Regions from separate parts of the Dactylosporangium sp. NPDC049140 genome, predicted to be linked through region 1. Evidence: riboswitches for the same ligand, from Rfam matches in the RefSeq annotation. Region 1 holds a riboswitch; each other region holds the start of a gene.
The links. Region 1 has a riboswitch for cyclic di-AMP ahead of AB0B76_RS28200 (NlpC/P60 family protein). Riboswitches for the same ligand answer to the same signal wherever they lie in the genome.

Region 1 (3,483 bases):
TCGGTCTCCTCGAGGTTCATCCCGGCCACCGGCTCGTCCAGCAGCAGCAGCCGCGGCTCCATGGCCAGGGCCCGGCCGAGCTCCACCCGCTTCTGCACGCCGTAGGGCAGCAGCCCGACCGGCATCCGGCGCCACTGGGCGAGCTCGAGGAAGTCGACGATCTCCTCGACCCGGGCCCGGTTGGCCAGCTCCTCGCGGCGGGCCCGGCCGAGCCAGGCGATGGCGGCCAGGGTGCCGTAGCGCATGTGGTGGTGCCGGCCGAGCATCAGGTTCTCCACGACCGTGAGCTGGCGGAACAGCTCGACGTTCTGAAACGTGCGGGCGACGCCGAGCCGGGCCACCCGGTCCGGGCGCGCGCCGGTGATGTCGGTGTCGCCGAGCAGGACCCGGCCCTCCTGCGGGCGGTACACCCCGGAGATCACGTTGAAGATGGACGTCTTCCCGGCGCCGTTGGGGCCGATCACGGCGAAGAGCTCGTCGGCGCCGACGGTGAAGTCGACCCCGTTGATGGCCTTGACCCCGGCGAAGCTCAGCCGCACGTCACGGAACGTCAGCACGTCGCTCATGCCGTCACCTCCGCCTCGCATAGGGAACGGCAACGGCATGACGAGAGCTGAGCTTCATGATGAGCGGCCCCTCCGCTCCGCTCCGGACCGCTCATGACAGCCACCGCTTGCGGCGCTTGTAGTGCTTGACGTCGCGGAACGAGTGGGCCGCGTGCGAGCCGAGGTAGAACTCGCGGATGTCGTCGTCGGCGAGCAGCTCCGCGGCCGGCTTGTCGAGCACGACCTTGCCGTTCTCCAGCACGTAGCCGTGCTCGGCCACGGACAGCGCCATTGTCGCGTTCTGCTCGACCAGCAGCACGGCGGTGCCGGCCCGGTTGATCTCCACGATCAGGTCGCGCACCTGCTCGACCAGGCGCGGGGCCAGGCCCAGGCTCGGCTCGTCCAGCAGCAGGTAGGCCGGGTCGGACATGAGCGCCCGGCCCATCGCGAGCATCTGCTGCTCGCCGCCGGAGAGGTACCCGGCGACGGCGCCGCGCCGCTCCTTGAGCACAGGGAAGAGCGTGTACATGCGCTCCATCACCTCGGCCGCGCCGCGGCGGCGGGTGTGGGCTCCCAGCCGCAGGTTCTCCTCGACGGTGAGCTCGGCGAAGGTGCGCCGGCCCTCCATGACCTGGCTGATCCCGCGCCGGACGATGGCGGCCGGGCGCAGGCGGTGGATGGGCCTCTCGCCGAGGGTGACGCTGCCGCGGGTGACGGCCCCGTCGTGCACGCCGAGCAGCCCGGACAGAGCCCGCAACAGCGTGGTCTTGCCGGCGCCGTTCGCGCCGAGGAGGGCGACGATCCGACCCTCCGGGACGTCGAGGCTCACGCCCCGTAACACCAGCATCACATCGTCGTAGACGACCTCGAGGTTCTGGACCCGTAGCACGTTGCGGACCCCCGAACTATTTGCACCGGCGGTGTAAGAAGTTACGTGTATTTAACCCGCTCCAGAGGAGGAATCAAGTCCCGAATTCGTAACCGTCCGGCACCAAAGTCACGGTGTGGTACCGCCGATGAACCGGCAGTAATCCGGACTTTTAGGTTATTAGATATCGAGGGGGGCGCACGCCTTCCGCCCGAGGGGTGATCACGTTAAGTTAGGCCCTGGCCTGCTCGGCAGTCCGCCGTCCACCCCGGATGGCGCCGGGCAAGCGCCGCCGAATCGAACCCGCGCGCACCCGCCTCCGGGCGCGCGCGTCGAACCGGGGACCCACGCAATTCGGGGTGAATCCGCGACGCTGCGGTAGGGCGCTTCTCTTCCCGCCCGAACCCGTCAGCTAACCCGGTAGGCGGTTGGTGCAGAAGGGTCTACCCTCCCTTGTCCACTGGACATCGTGCCCGCCGGTCGGTGCTGCGGACCCTGCTGATCGGGTTCCTGTCACTCGCCGTGCTCGCACCCGCCACGGTCGCGCACGCCGACCCGACGCTGGCCGAGATCGAGGCCCAGCTCGACAAGCAGAACAAGGACCTCGAGGCCACGATCGAGTCGTGGAACAAGCTCAACATCGACATCGCCGACTCGCAGGCGAAGGCCGCCGACCTCGAGAAGCACGTGGCCGCGGCCAACGACGGCGTTCAGGCGATCGCGATCGAGGCGTTCAAGAGCAACGGCAAGCTGCGCAACCTCAACGCCATGCTGAACGCGACGTCGTCGGGCTCACTGATCGACCAGATGTCGATGCTGCAGCAGATCACGCATCAGCAGCAGAAGAGCATCGAGGAGTACCGGGCGGCCAAGACCACCCTGGACCAGACGATCGCGACCCAGAACACGCAGAAGGCCGACTTCGAGAACCAGCGCAAGCAGATCGAGGGCGATGTCAAGAAGCTCGAAGACCTGCAGAAGAAGGCCAAGAACGCCGGCAGCACCAAGGTCACCGGGGCGAACTACAACCCGGGCACCCTGCCGGCCGTCTCCGGCAACGCCGGCACCGCAGTGAACTACGCCAAGAGCAAGCTCGGCAAGCCCTACGTGTACGGCGCCGCCGGTCCGAACTCGTTCGACTGCTCCGGCCTGACGATGGCCGCATGGGCGGCCGCGGGCGTGAGCCTGCCACACAACGCCGCCAGCCAGTGGAGCAAGGTGGCCCACATCCCGCGCAGCGCGCTGGCCCCGGGCGACCTCGTCTTCTACAACGGCCTCGGCCACGTCGGCATCTACGTCGGCAACGACACGATCATCCACGCGCCGCACACCGGTGACGTCGTGCGGTATGCATCGGTAAGCGTCGACAGCATCTACGGGTACGGCCGCGTCAAGTAACGCCGCTTCTCGAAGGGCCGCTCTTTTCGAAGGGCGGCCCTTCATCATTGGCACCATGGCTTCCTGGGACCCTCAGCAGTACGAGCGCTTCGCCGAGGAGCGCGCCCGGCCGTTCCGCGAGCTCGTCGCCCGCATCCCGACGACCTCCGCGGTCGCCGTCGTCGACGTGGGCTGCGGCCCCGGCACGATGACCGCGACGCTCGCCCAGCGCTGGCCCGACGCGGCGGTCCTGGGCCTGGACTCCTCGCCGTCGATGATCACGGCCGCCGATGAGCGCCGCACCGCCCAGCTGACCTTCCAGCTCGCCGACGCGGCCGAGTGGCGGCCCCAGCGCGGCTCCCTCGACGTCATCGTGGCCAACGCCTCGCTGCAGTGGGTCGACGACCACGAGACGCTACTGCCGCGCTGGGCGGCCGCGCTGGACGACGGCGGCACCCTCGCGTTCCAGGTGCCGAGCCCCGGCTTCGACCCGGGCCTGGCCGGCGTGGCCGCCCGGGAGCGGTGGGCGCCCGGGCTCGCGGGCGCGCTGGGGGCGACCGGGCCGCGCTCGGCGACACCGGTGCTCCACGCGGCCGAGTACGTGCGGCTGCTCTCCGCGGCCGGGCTCACCGTCGACGCGTGGGAGACGACCTACTACCACGTGCTGCCGGGCGACGACCCCGTGTTCGAGTG
Region 2 (3,483 bases), on a different contig from region 1:
GGTACGTCGCCTTCTTCTCGCACGCCAACCAGCGCTTCGTGACGGCGGAGAACGGCGGCAACGCGCCGCTCATCGCCAACCGCACCGCCGTCGGCGCGTGGGAGAAGTTCTACCTGTCGGCCGGCTGGAACAGCACCGTCAGCATCCGCGCCAACGCCAACAACCTCTACGTGACGGCGGAGAACGGCGGCCGGTCGCCGCTGATCGCCAACCGCCCCGTGGCCTCGGTCTGGGAAGGGTTCACCGGACTGTAGGGAGAGCTCTACCGACGGGCGAACACGGCGGCGCCCGGGGTCTTCGCGGCGAGGTCCAGCAGATGCTGGGCCTCGACCGTGAAGCCGGCCTCCTCCAGCCAGGCCGTCACCTTGGCCGGCGGGCGGAGATGGACGTGGACTCGCATCGGGTGGCCGCCATAACCCTCGGTCTTCAGCCGGTGCGCGTCGCCCACGTGGAAGCCCAGCAGCAGCCGGCCGCCGGGGCGCAGGACCCGATGGAAGTGGGCCAGCACCTGCGGCACCAGGTCGTCCGGGATGTGGATCAGGGACCAGAAGGCGATCACGCCGTCGAGCGAGGCCGCCGGCAGGTCGAGTCCGGTCATGTCGCCGACCTCGAAGGCGAGGGCCGGGTGCGTCGTACGGGCCAGGTCGACCATCGCCGGGGACAGGTCGATGCCGAAGGCGTCCACGCCGGCCGCGTGCAGGTACGCCGTGATATGGCCCGGCCCGCACCCCACGTCGGCCACGCGGGCGCCCGGCGGCAGCAGCGCCGCGAACAGGTCGAGGGTCGCCCGCAGGTAGGCGTCGTTCGTCAGCGCATCCCGGACCAGGTCCGCGTAGCTGGTCGCGACGGTGTCGTAGGACGCTCGCGTGTCGTTGCGCCAATCCTCGGGGGCCACGAGCGGCAACGTTAGCCCTTGAAACGTAGCCGTCCGAGTGACTGCGCGGATCACGGCATTCGCGGCATCATGTCCGGTTATGCGCCGCCGGCGGTTGTTGTGTGCTCTGCTCGCCGGTCTCGTCGTGGTGGCCGGGCTCGCGGTTCGCTGGGCGGCGGCCCCGTCGGATCTGTCCACCCGGCCCGGCGCGGCCGCTTCGGCCGGCCCGTTCGATGCCGGGGCCGGCCCGTTCGTGGCCGGTCCCGGCATGGGCAGCGCGCCGGGAGTGGGGCCGGCTCCGAGCGCAACGGCGGCGCACGGGAGCGGGGCCGGCATCCGGTACACCTTCGACGGCGGCCTCGGCGAGCCGGTCACCGACGCGGCGGGGCGGCTCGGCCTGCGGGCGGCGGGCAGCTCTCCACCGTCGCCCACGACGGCGGACTTGCGGTGCACTTTCCGCCGCGGTGTGAGCATTACGGTGCGAAGAGTTGCGCCCGGACCATCCTGCAGAGTGGTCCGGCCGGATTCTCAATCCGGGCCGCGGATCCATTACGTACGGAGCCACCGTCCTGGTTCAGCCGAATGAGACTTCTAAAGGCGCCAATGTTGACCAGAAAGGGTTCCCGGTCGGTGACAGTCAGTTCAAACTGCAGGTCGACGGCGAGGCCGGACAGCCCGGTTGTGTGATTGTCGGCACTGGTTCGAGCGCAATTTTCGTGGCCGTCGCGGCACGGTCCATCGCCGATGGACGGTGGCAACCGGATCGCGTGTTCGCGCGGTAACTCCCTGCTCACGGTGGTCGTGGACGGCGCCGAAGCGGGACGCACCGCGGTACCGCCGTCACTGTCGATAGCGAACGACGATCCGTTGTGTATTGGCGGCAAGGGAACCAGCGCGAACAACGATCAGTTCGTGGGCGCAATCGATGATGTGTTCGTCACTCAAATCGCCTGACCTTAGGGACAAATCGGACGACAATCGGGCTCCGACTTGAACCTGGGAACGGTGCGCCCTTAACGTGAATTCCGGTCGGCTGGATGTCCGCGCCCCACCCGGGTGCGCCAGGCGGCACCGTCGAGTCGAATTTCGAACCGGGGACCCACGTGTTCCATCGGGGTGAATCCGCGCGATTGCGCGGTAGGGCGACCTTCCCGCCCGAACCCGTCAGCTAACCCGGTAGGCGGCCAGGAAGAAGGAGTAACTCCTCGGTGGAGACCCATCTGAGGTGGTCGAGGCGGCCCTCCCGTCTGCTGCGGCTCCTCGTCGCCACCCTTGGCGGTCTGTCCCTCGCCCTCGGCATCACTGGCCTCGCGCACGCGGACCCCTCGCCGGGCGAGGTCGAGAAGCAGATCGACGAGAAGTGGAACCAGATCGAGCCGGTCATCGAGCAGCACAACAAGCTCAAGCTCGAGCTCGCCGCCAACAAGACCAAGCAGAAGCAGCTCGAGGACCAGATCGCCCCGCTCAAGGCCCAGGTGGACGCCGCCTTCGACAAGGTGAGCGCGTTCGCGGTCCTGCAGTACAAGAACGGGCGCGTCTCGAAGCTCGACGCCATGCTCACCACGGGGTCGCCGGACACGTTCGTCGACCAGATGACGTTGCTCAACATGGTGGCCAAGGACGAGCAGTCGCGGATCAAGGACGTTCTCGTCGCCAAGCAGCAGTACGACGCCAAGAAGGGCCCCATCGACCAGCTCATCGCGCAGCAGGCCGAGCAGGAGGCCGCGCTGGCGAAGCAGGAGACGCAGGTCAACGCCGACATCAAGACCCTGCAGGACATGCGCATGCAGGCGTACGGCAGCGGGGCCGGCACCGGCTCGCTCGCGCCGGTCGCGTGCCCGCAGCAGTACGACGGCTCGCCGGGCAGCAAGGCCGCCCAGGTCGCGTGCAAGCAGATCGGCAAGAAGTACGTCTGGGCGACCGAGGGGCCGAACACGTTCGACTGCTCGGGCCTGACGATGTACTCGTGGAAGCAGGTCGGCGTCACCTACCTGCGGCACTACACGATGTGGCAGTACGAGGACACCAAGCGCGTGGCGCGGGCCGACCTCAAGGCCGGTGACCTCGTCTTCTTCTACTCCGACAAACACCACGTCGGGCTGTACGTCGGCAACGGCTGGATGGTGCACGCACCGAACTCGAGCCAGCCCGTACAGATGAAGAAGATCGATTCTGAGCCGATATCCGGGTACGGCCGGGTGGCGTGACTTTGACGAAGGGCGGGCCTGCGGGCCCGCCCTTCGTGTTTCGTCATTTGGTCGGCCAGGTCCGCCAGTTTTGCCAGGAGCGGCTCGGCGTCGGTCCGCGCTGGCCCTGGTACCGCGAGCCGTACACCGCCGAGCCGTAGGGGTGCTCGGACGGCGAGGACAGCCGGAAGATGCACAGCTGCCCGATCTTCATGCCCGGCCACAGGCGGATCGGCAGGTTGGCCACGTTGGACAGCTCCAGCGTCACGTGCCCGGAGAAACCGGGGTCGATGAAGCCGGCGGTCGAGTGCGTCAGCAGCCCGAGCCGCCCCAGACTCGACTTGCCCTCCAGCCGCCCGGCGAGCTGGTCGCCCAGCGTGATCACCTCGAGCGTGGACGCGAGCACGAACTCCCCCGGATGCA
Region 3 (3,483 bases), on a different contig from region 1:
GCCCCACCGGTCCCGCCGGCCAAAGCCGTGCGGACCTGCGCCGCGCTCGCCGGCCGGTCCGTTGCGCGTTTGGCCAGCAGCGCGCCGACCAGCCCGGCGAGTTGTGGCGGCAGGCCGGGCCGCAGGACCGCCACCGGTACCGCTGCCTGGTGCACCTGCTGCAACGCGATCTGCACCGGCGAGTCGGCGATGAACGGCGGGCGGCCGGTGAGCATCGCGTACAGCACGCAGCCCAGCGCGTACAGGTCGGTCCGGGCGTCCACGGGCTCGCCGAGGACCTGTTCCGGCGCCATGTACGAGCTGGTGCCGAGCACGGTGGCGGGGGCGGTCAGCGAGGTCTGCGCCCGGTCGGTGATGCGGGCGATGCCGAAGTCACAGACCTTCACCTGGCCCTCGTCGCCGATGAGGATGTTGGCCGGCTTCACGTCCCGGTGTACCACCCCGGCGTCGTGCGCGGCCGCCAAGGCGTCGCACACCTGCTCGGCGATGCGCACCGCACGCCGCGGATCCAGTGGGCCCGCGGCCAGCTCGTCGGCGAGGCTGTGCCCCTGGACCAGTTCCATCACGAGGTACGGCGTACGGTCGTCGACCCCCACGTCGTACACGGCCACGATGTTCGGGTGCGACAGCCGCGCAGCGGTGTGCGCCTCGCGCTCGAACCGCTCCGGCAGCGACGGATCGGCGCCGCCCTCGTCGTGCAGCATCTTCACGGCCACGGATCGGCCCAGGCGCCCGTCGACGGCCAGCCACACCTCGGCCATGCCGCCCCGGCCGATGACCGATCGCAGCTCGTACCGGCCGTTCAGCAGACGCCCTACCATCGCGCTCAACCATGACACAACCGCCCGGCTCAACCCACGGCGACGTCACGGTACGTCATGGTGGCAGACCGCTCGGTGTCCATCTGCCTCGGCGTCGCGGGCCCACAGTGCCGCGGTCTTGGACCTGCGGCGTATCGGTCGCGGCTGGGTCAAGGACGCCGAGGCCCCGAAGACGCCCGGCGGTAGGCGCATCGTCCTCACCGGCCACCTGCGCCACAGCGAGATCGTCGCGGCAAGCGGCAGAAGGCCCGGCTGCCGTGCGCACCTTGGCAGTTCCGTTTGGGGCTTCACCTGCGGTTATGCAGCCGATATGGTCTTGGGGTCCGCTGCGCCTGGCCGTCTCCGTTCGAGGTGACGACGCGGCGGGCCCGCCGAGTCGTGCTCGCACGAGCCGGGGAACCAAGCACAACTGGGGTGAATCCAAGCGGCCACGCGCCGCGAGGTAGGGCAATCCTCCCGCCCGAATCCGTCAGCTAACTCGGTAGGCGGCATCGGAAGGAGCATCGCGTGCAGACCCTCGCATGTCGCTATACCTCGACCCGCGGCCCCGGAGGCCGGCCGGCACAGCAAAGACGCCGTCTGGTCCGATAACCGTTCCGGCGCGCGTACCGGTCACACCCGCCTGCCCGGCACACCTCCCAACCGTCCCCTGTGGACGGTCGATGGCCCGTGCCCTCGCTCGTGCCGGCCGGAACTCCGGCGCCGCCGTCCGCCGCCCAGCAGCAGGCGCGTGCTGAGCAAGTCTGTCGAGGTAGTTCGTGAAGTACCGCTATCAGCACTGTCCGCCGGTCGTGAGGTCGCCTCATGCCGCCCGATGACACCGACGGGCAGCGACGCGCCGTGCCGCGCCGGCACCTCGCCCGTCACCGGCACCGCTACCGTCGCGGCCGCCACTCGGTGGCCCGCAAGGGGATCGGCGTGTCCTCGGCCGCGGTCATCGTCGCGTTCTCGGCGATCGGTGCGCTGTTCGTATCTGCATCGCCGGTCGACAGACCGGCCACCGTGGTCCAGGTCGACGCCGTGCAGCGGGGCGACAGCGGGCGGGCGGCGTACGCCGAGAACCGAGCATCCCGTGGCGGCGGGCGCACGGGCGACCAGCCGGCGGCTTCGGCTGGCGCGCAACCGAGTCAGTCGCCGGCGCCGAGCGCGACCGCCGCCGCACCGTCAACGGCCGCGCCATCGCCGACCGTCCACACTCCCGTAGGCGGGCTGACCCAGGCGGAGATGAACAACGCCGTTACGATCATCCAGGTCGGGCAGCAGTTGAACCTGCCGCAGCGCGCATTCGTCGTCGCGATCGCCACCGCGCTGCAGGAAAGCCATCTGCACAACCTCGCGAACTCCAACGTTCCGGAGTCGCTCAAACTCCCCAACGAGGGAGTCGGAAGCGACCACGACTCGGTCGGCCTGTTCCAGCAGCGGCCGAACTGGGGCACCGTCGCCCAGCTTATGAATCCGGCCGAGGCGGCACGCCGCTTCTACGCGGCGCTGGTGCAGGTCCAAGGCTGGGAACAGATGGCCGTCACGGTGGCGGCACAGACCGTGCAGGTATCGGCGTTTCCGGACGCCTACGCCCAATGGCAGGCCCTCGCCGGGCAGATCGTGAGCGCTGTCGCGTAGCGCGTGCCCCGCCGGGGCGCTGCGCAACGACATCCCCTCAGCCAAGTACAGCCGGCGGAGTTCCGCCCAGTCTTTTGTCAGCCGGTCGGCCGGATGTTGTTGTTGAGCCGGAAACGGTTGCCGGGATCGAAGTCCCGCTTGACCCGAGCCAGCCGGTTGAGATTCTCGCCGAACGCCGCGCGCCTGCTCGCGCTGTCCAGGTCCGGGTCGCCGTTGAAGTTGAGGTAAATGCCAGCCGCCGAGGGCAGGCCATTCACCTCGTTGAAGGCATCCCGCACCCACCGTACGTCGGCCTCGGTGTCGGCGGCGTCGGTCCAGTTGCCGTCGATGCTCACGATGTACGCCGCGCTCCTGTCGCCGAAGGCGGTGTCATGGATCCCCGGCCGCTGCACGGCGCCCCCCATCTGCGGCACGTGGACCATGGTGCGAGGATGCGGCCGCTCAAGTCCTCGGCGCAGCACCACCTCGAGCACGTCGTCGCCGAGCTCGCGGACGCCCACCGACTTCCAATAGCTGAGCAGCTGCCCCTTCGGGAACATCCAGTCCAAGAGCCGCTGTACGTCCCGGAACGGCATAGGCCCGCTGAGATCGGCGAGTGGCGTACCGAATTCGCCGATCGGTCTGAGGATCTTCATGGCTTCGTCGGGCGGACCCGCGTACACGGCCGCGGCGATGAATACGTCCCGGTCGTGCACCTCCGGCGGTAGCAGCGGCGAGGCCGGCATCGACCAGAACATGGCCCGGCCGGTGACCTCGTCCGGCAGGCCGGTTGTCCAGGCCCGCCAGGCCGGCAGGATCTCCTCAGCATCGGCCGCGGCGTACATCGCCAACCCGAACATGACGGTCGGTCCGACCGGATGCGCATGGAACTCGAAGGCGGTGACAACGCCGAAGTTGCCGCCGCCGCCGCGAAGTGCCCAGAAGAGCTCCTCGTGCTCGGTCCCGCTGGCCCGAAGGAGCGCACCGTCGGCCGTGACGATCTCGGCGGCGGCGAGGTTGTCGCAGCTGAGGCCGTACTTGCGCTGCAACCAGCCGAGTCCAC
Region 4 (3,483 bases), on a different contig from region 1:
ACGCCGACACGCGGCTCTGCACCTGTGCCGGGTTGCGGCCGCCGCACTCCAGGCTGCCGTTGATGCTCCGGATCGTCTCGCCGAAGCCGGCGCCGTTGACGATGGCGTTGTGCGGGGTCATGGTGCCCGGGCCGCTCTGGGTGTTCCAGTACCAGAGGGCGGTCTTCCAGGCCACGGCCGAGTCGGTCTGCACGAGGTTCGGGTTGTGCAGCAGGTCGATGCCCAGCGCGTCGCCCGCGGCCTTGTAGTTGAAGTTCCACGACAGCTGGATCGGGCCGCGGCCGTAGTACGCGGACTGGCCGGCCGGGCAGCCGTAGGACTGGCTCGTGTCGCAGTAGTGCGGGTAGTTGGCGGTGTTCTGCTCCACCACGTACACCAGGCCGCCCGTCTCGTGGTTCACGTTCGCCAGGAACGCGGCCGCTTCCTGCTTGCGCACGTCGTCCGAGCCGGTCTTCGCGAAGCCGGGGTACGCCGACAGCGCCGCCACCAAGCCCGAGTACGTGTAGAAGGAGTTCCGGCCCGGGAACATCTGGTTGAACTGCGCCTCGCTCACGACGAAGGAGCCGTTCGAGGGGGGAGGAGTCGTCCCACCAGTTCCACCACCGGTGCCGGTGCACGCGTACGGGTCCCAGTACCAGGTGCTGATCACCGGACTGTAGCCCGGGTTGTCATGTTCGGCGACGTAGAAGTTACCGTCCGTGAACTTCACGATGTCCCCGGTCGCGTAGTTGCGGCCCTGCACCCACGCCGGGAAGCTGCAGCCGCCCGCGGTGCCGGTCTGGGTCGGGGGCTGCGGGGTCGAGCCGCCGCACGAGCCCTGGTCCTGCCAGACGCCGGTCGTACCGGGGGGCGCCTCGTTCTGCGTCCACCACTTGGCGAGGAAGTTGTGGCCGTTGCGGGAGACCGTCGCGCCCCCGGTGTAGACCGCCGAGGCCTGCCAGGCGGGGCTGCAGGACGCGGCCGACGCGGGGAGCATGTTGAAGACCGCGACCACCCCGCCCACGACGGTCACCGCGGCCAGCATCGCCCACAGGCGCACTCTCGACACCGTTGATCACTCCTTACCCAGGTCGTCTGACCTGCCCATCCGACCAGGCGGAGGGGCGTGAAGGAGCGAACGTCATCTTTTTATGAAGAATATTTACGGTTGTCTTGAGGCATGCGGCCCGACGGTGATCTACGTCACTGCGGCGTGTCTTCAACTGGAAGAGGACAAACCGTCCGGTGCGCGAATTCGGCACCCTGGGTACAGTGACCCACGGTCACGTCCACGAGGGCACCGCCCCCGGTGCCGGGCGAGGCTGCCGCCTAATCGCCGCACTGTGGCGAGCCGGGGACCCACCGTAACGTTGGGGTGAATCCGCCCTTCTTCCGAAGGGTGGTAGGGGTCGTTCCGTCCCGAACCCGTCAGCTAACTCGGTCGGCGGCCGACGGAAGGAACAGCGAACAAGATGTCATTGCGACATCCCTACCGGCGCCTGATGGTCGCGCTGCTGGCGGCATTCGTGCTCGGGGGGCTCGCCGCCACGCCCGCCGCGGCCGAGCCCGGCGGTGACACCGGCGACGAGGGCTCGAGCGCGAACCCCACCCTGGGCTCCGTGCTCGAGGACAGCACCCGGGCCTGGTCCGAGGCGAAAGAGAAGTTCGACGCCTCGGTCAAGCGCCAGGGCGAGCTCACCGCGCAGCTGCAGGCGACCGAGGCCCAGCTCGCGACGGTGCAGGACCAGGTGGCCTCGATCGCCGTCGCGGCCTACCGCACCGGCCCGCTCACCACGTTCGCCGCGCTGATGGACTCCGGCAGTCCGGACGGCTTCGCCGAACGGGCCGGCACCATCAACCAGATCGCCCACCACAACGACAACCTGCTGCACCAGCTCAAGCAGCTCAAGGACAGCCAGGCCGCGCAGAAGAAGGCGCTCGAGGACGAGGTCGCCGCGCAGCAGCAGCAGGTCCAGACGATGGAGCAGAAGAAGAAGGACGCGGAGAACGCCCTGAAGCTGGCCGGCGGGCCGAGCAAGGGCTTCGTCACCGCCAACCTGCCGACCGCCGACCCGGTGCCCCGCACATCCACCGGCGCGCTGCCGAAGGAATCGTGCAGCGTCAAGGACCCCACGACGACCGGCTGCATCACCCCGCGCATGCTGCACGCGATGCAGGAGGCGCAGAAGGACAACTTCAAGCGGTTCGTGGCGTGCTTCCGCCCGAGCGGGCCGTACGAGCACCCCAAGGGCCGGGCCTGCGACTTCTCGGTACAGACGAAATCGGGATTCGGCGGCGTGGCCTCCGGTGACGACTTCGTCTACGGCAGCACGCTTGCCGCGTACTTCGTCAAGAACGCGAATGCGCTCGGCGTGATGTACGTGATCTGGTTCAAGGAGATCTGGACGCCCGCCGTCGGCTGGCACCATTACAGCGGCGTCGCCGGCGATCCCTCCAGCGACCACACGAACCACGTACACCTCTCGATCCTGTAATCCTCAAAGACGCGAGCGGCCGGCCGATGGGGCAACCGTCGACCGGCCGTTTCCGTGGCAAGGACGGCGCGGTCGACGTGGGCCCGACGGACATCCTCACCGACCTGCCGTACGCCCCCGGCGCCCACCTCGCCGCCGGCACCTGCCAGGTCCCGCACGACCAGTCCGAGCAGGTCCTGCACGAGCTGATCGAGAAGGTCGGCGCCCCGATGAGCTCGAGTGCGGGCCGCAAGGGCTAGAGGAGCTACAGGAGTTCCGTGTCGCGCAGCAGGCGCCACAGGCCGGCACCGTCCGGGGCGCCGAGCCAGCGCCAGTCGTGGGGCGGGAAGCGCCGCGGGTTGCCGGCCACGCCCGGGACCGCGCCGGCCAGCACCGCCTGCGTGGGCGAGAGGTGCCGGATCGCGACCGCCGCGATGCTGTCCGGGTGCTCCGCGGCGAACTCGGCGTAGATCTCCGGGTCGTGCTGGCCGTCGTCGCCGACGAGCAGCCAGCGGATGTCCGGGAACTCCTGGGCGAGCCGGGACAGCGAGGCCCGCTTGTGCGCCTGGCCGCTGCGGAAGAACCGGTCTGCCTGCGGCCCCCAGTCGGTGAGCAACAGCGGGCCGGCCGGGTACAGGTGCCGCGACAGGAACCGCGTGAGGGTCGCCGCCACGTTCCAGGCGCCGGTGGACAGGTAGAAGACGGGCGCGCCCGGGTTGGCGTTGACCAGCCGCTCGTACAGCACCGCCATCCCTGGTACCGATGCCCGGGCGTGCTCATCCAGCACGAAGGTGTTCCAGGCCGCCAGCAGCGGTCGCGGCAGCGTCGTGACCATTACCGTGTCGTCCACGTCGGAGACGATGCCGAGGCGGGTGGCGGCCGGGTCGATGATCCGGACCGGCGCCTCGACGGGGTCGCTGTCCTCGCACTGCAGCGTCACCGTGGCCCAGCCGGGGGCGAGGTCGGCCTCGACCACGAAGTCCACGAACCCGCCGCGGTCGCAGCGCACCTCGCAGGTCTGCCCGCCGGC

Region 2: another riboswitch for cyclic di-AMP. It lies ahead of AB0B76_RS02080 (NlpC/P60 family protein); the one in region 1 lies ahead of AB0B76_RS28200 (NlpC/P60 family protein).
Region 3: another riboswitch for cyclic di-AMP. It lies ahead of AB0B76_RS00725 (hypothetical protein); the one in region 1 lies ahead of AB0B76_RS28200 (NlpC/P60 family protein).
Region 4: another riboswitch for cyclic di-AMP. It lies ahead of AB0B76_RS15290 (hypothetical protein); the one in region 1 lies ahead of AB0B76_RS28200 (NlpC/P60 family protein).

Annotation. Positions count from the first base shown of each region.
Region 1 is NZ_JBEZDS010000019.1:56,247-59,729, forward strand. It holds gene AB0B76_RS28190 (ABC transporter ATP-binding protein) at 1-566, opposite strand, end outside; gene AB0B76_RS28195 (ABC transporter ATP-binding protein) at 658-1,392, opposite strand; cyclic di-AMP (ydaO/yuaA leader) riboswitch at 1,694-1,855, shown strand; gene AB0B76_RS28200 (NlpC/P60 family protein) at 1,897-2,811, shown strand; gene AB0B76_RS28205 (methyltransferase domain-containing protein) at 2,867-3,483, shown strand, end outside.
Region 2 is NZ_JBEZDS010000001.1:466,351-469,833, forward strand. It holds gene AB0B76_RS02065 (cytochrome D1 domain-containing protein) at 1-254, shown strand, start outside; gene AB0B76_RS02070 (class I SAM-dependent methyltransferase) at 263-895, opposite strand; gene AB0B76_RS02075 (LamG-like jellyroll fold domain-containing protein) at 1,619-1,828, shown strand; cyclic di-AMP (ydaO/yuaA leader) riboswitch at 1,937-2,071, shown strand; gene AB0B76_RS02080 (NlpC/P60 family protein) at 2,083-3,081, shown strand; gene dcd (dCTP deaminase) at 3,125-3,483, opposite strand, start outside.
Region 3 is NZ_JBEZDS010000001.1:163,971-167,453, reverse strand. It holds gene AB0B76_RS00730 (protein kinase) at 1-821, opposite strand, end outside; cyclic di-AMP (ydaO/yuaA leader) riboswitch at 1,181-1,324, shown strand; gene AB0B76_RS00725 (hypothetical protein) at 1,626-2,441, shown strand; gene AB0B76_RS00720 (FAD-binding oxidoreductase) at 2,519-3,483, opposite strand, start outside.
Region 4 is NZ_JBEZDS010000008.1:18,306-21,788, forward strand. It holds gene AB0B76_RS15285 (glycoside hydrolase family 19 protein) at 1-1,048, opposite strand, end outside; cyclic di-AMP (ydaO/yuaA leader) riboswitch at 1,296-1,442, shown strand; gene AB0B76_RS15290 (hypothetical protein) at 1,452-2,474, shown strand; gene AB0B76_RS15295 (hypothetical protein) at 2,501-2,713, shown strand; gene AB0B76_RS15300 (phosphatase domain-containing protein) at 2,719-3,483, opposite strand, start outside.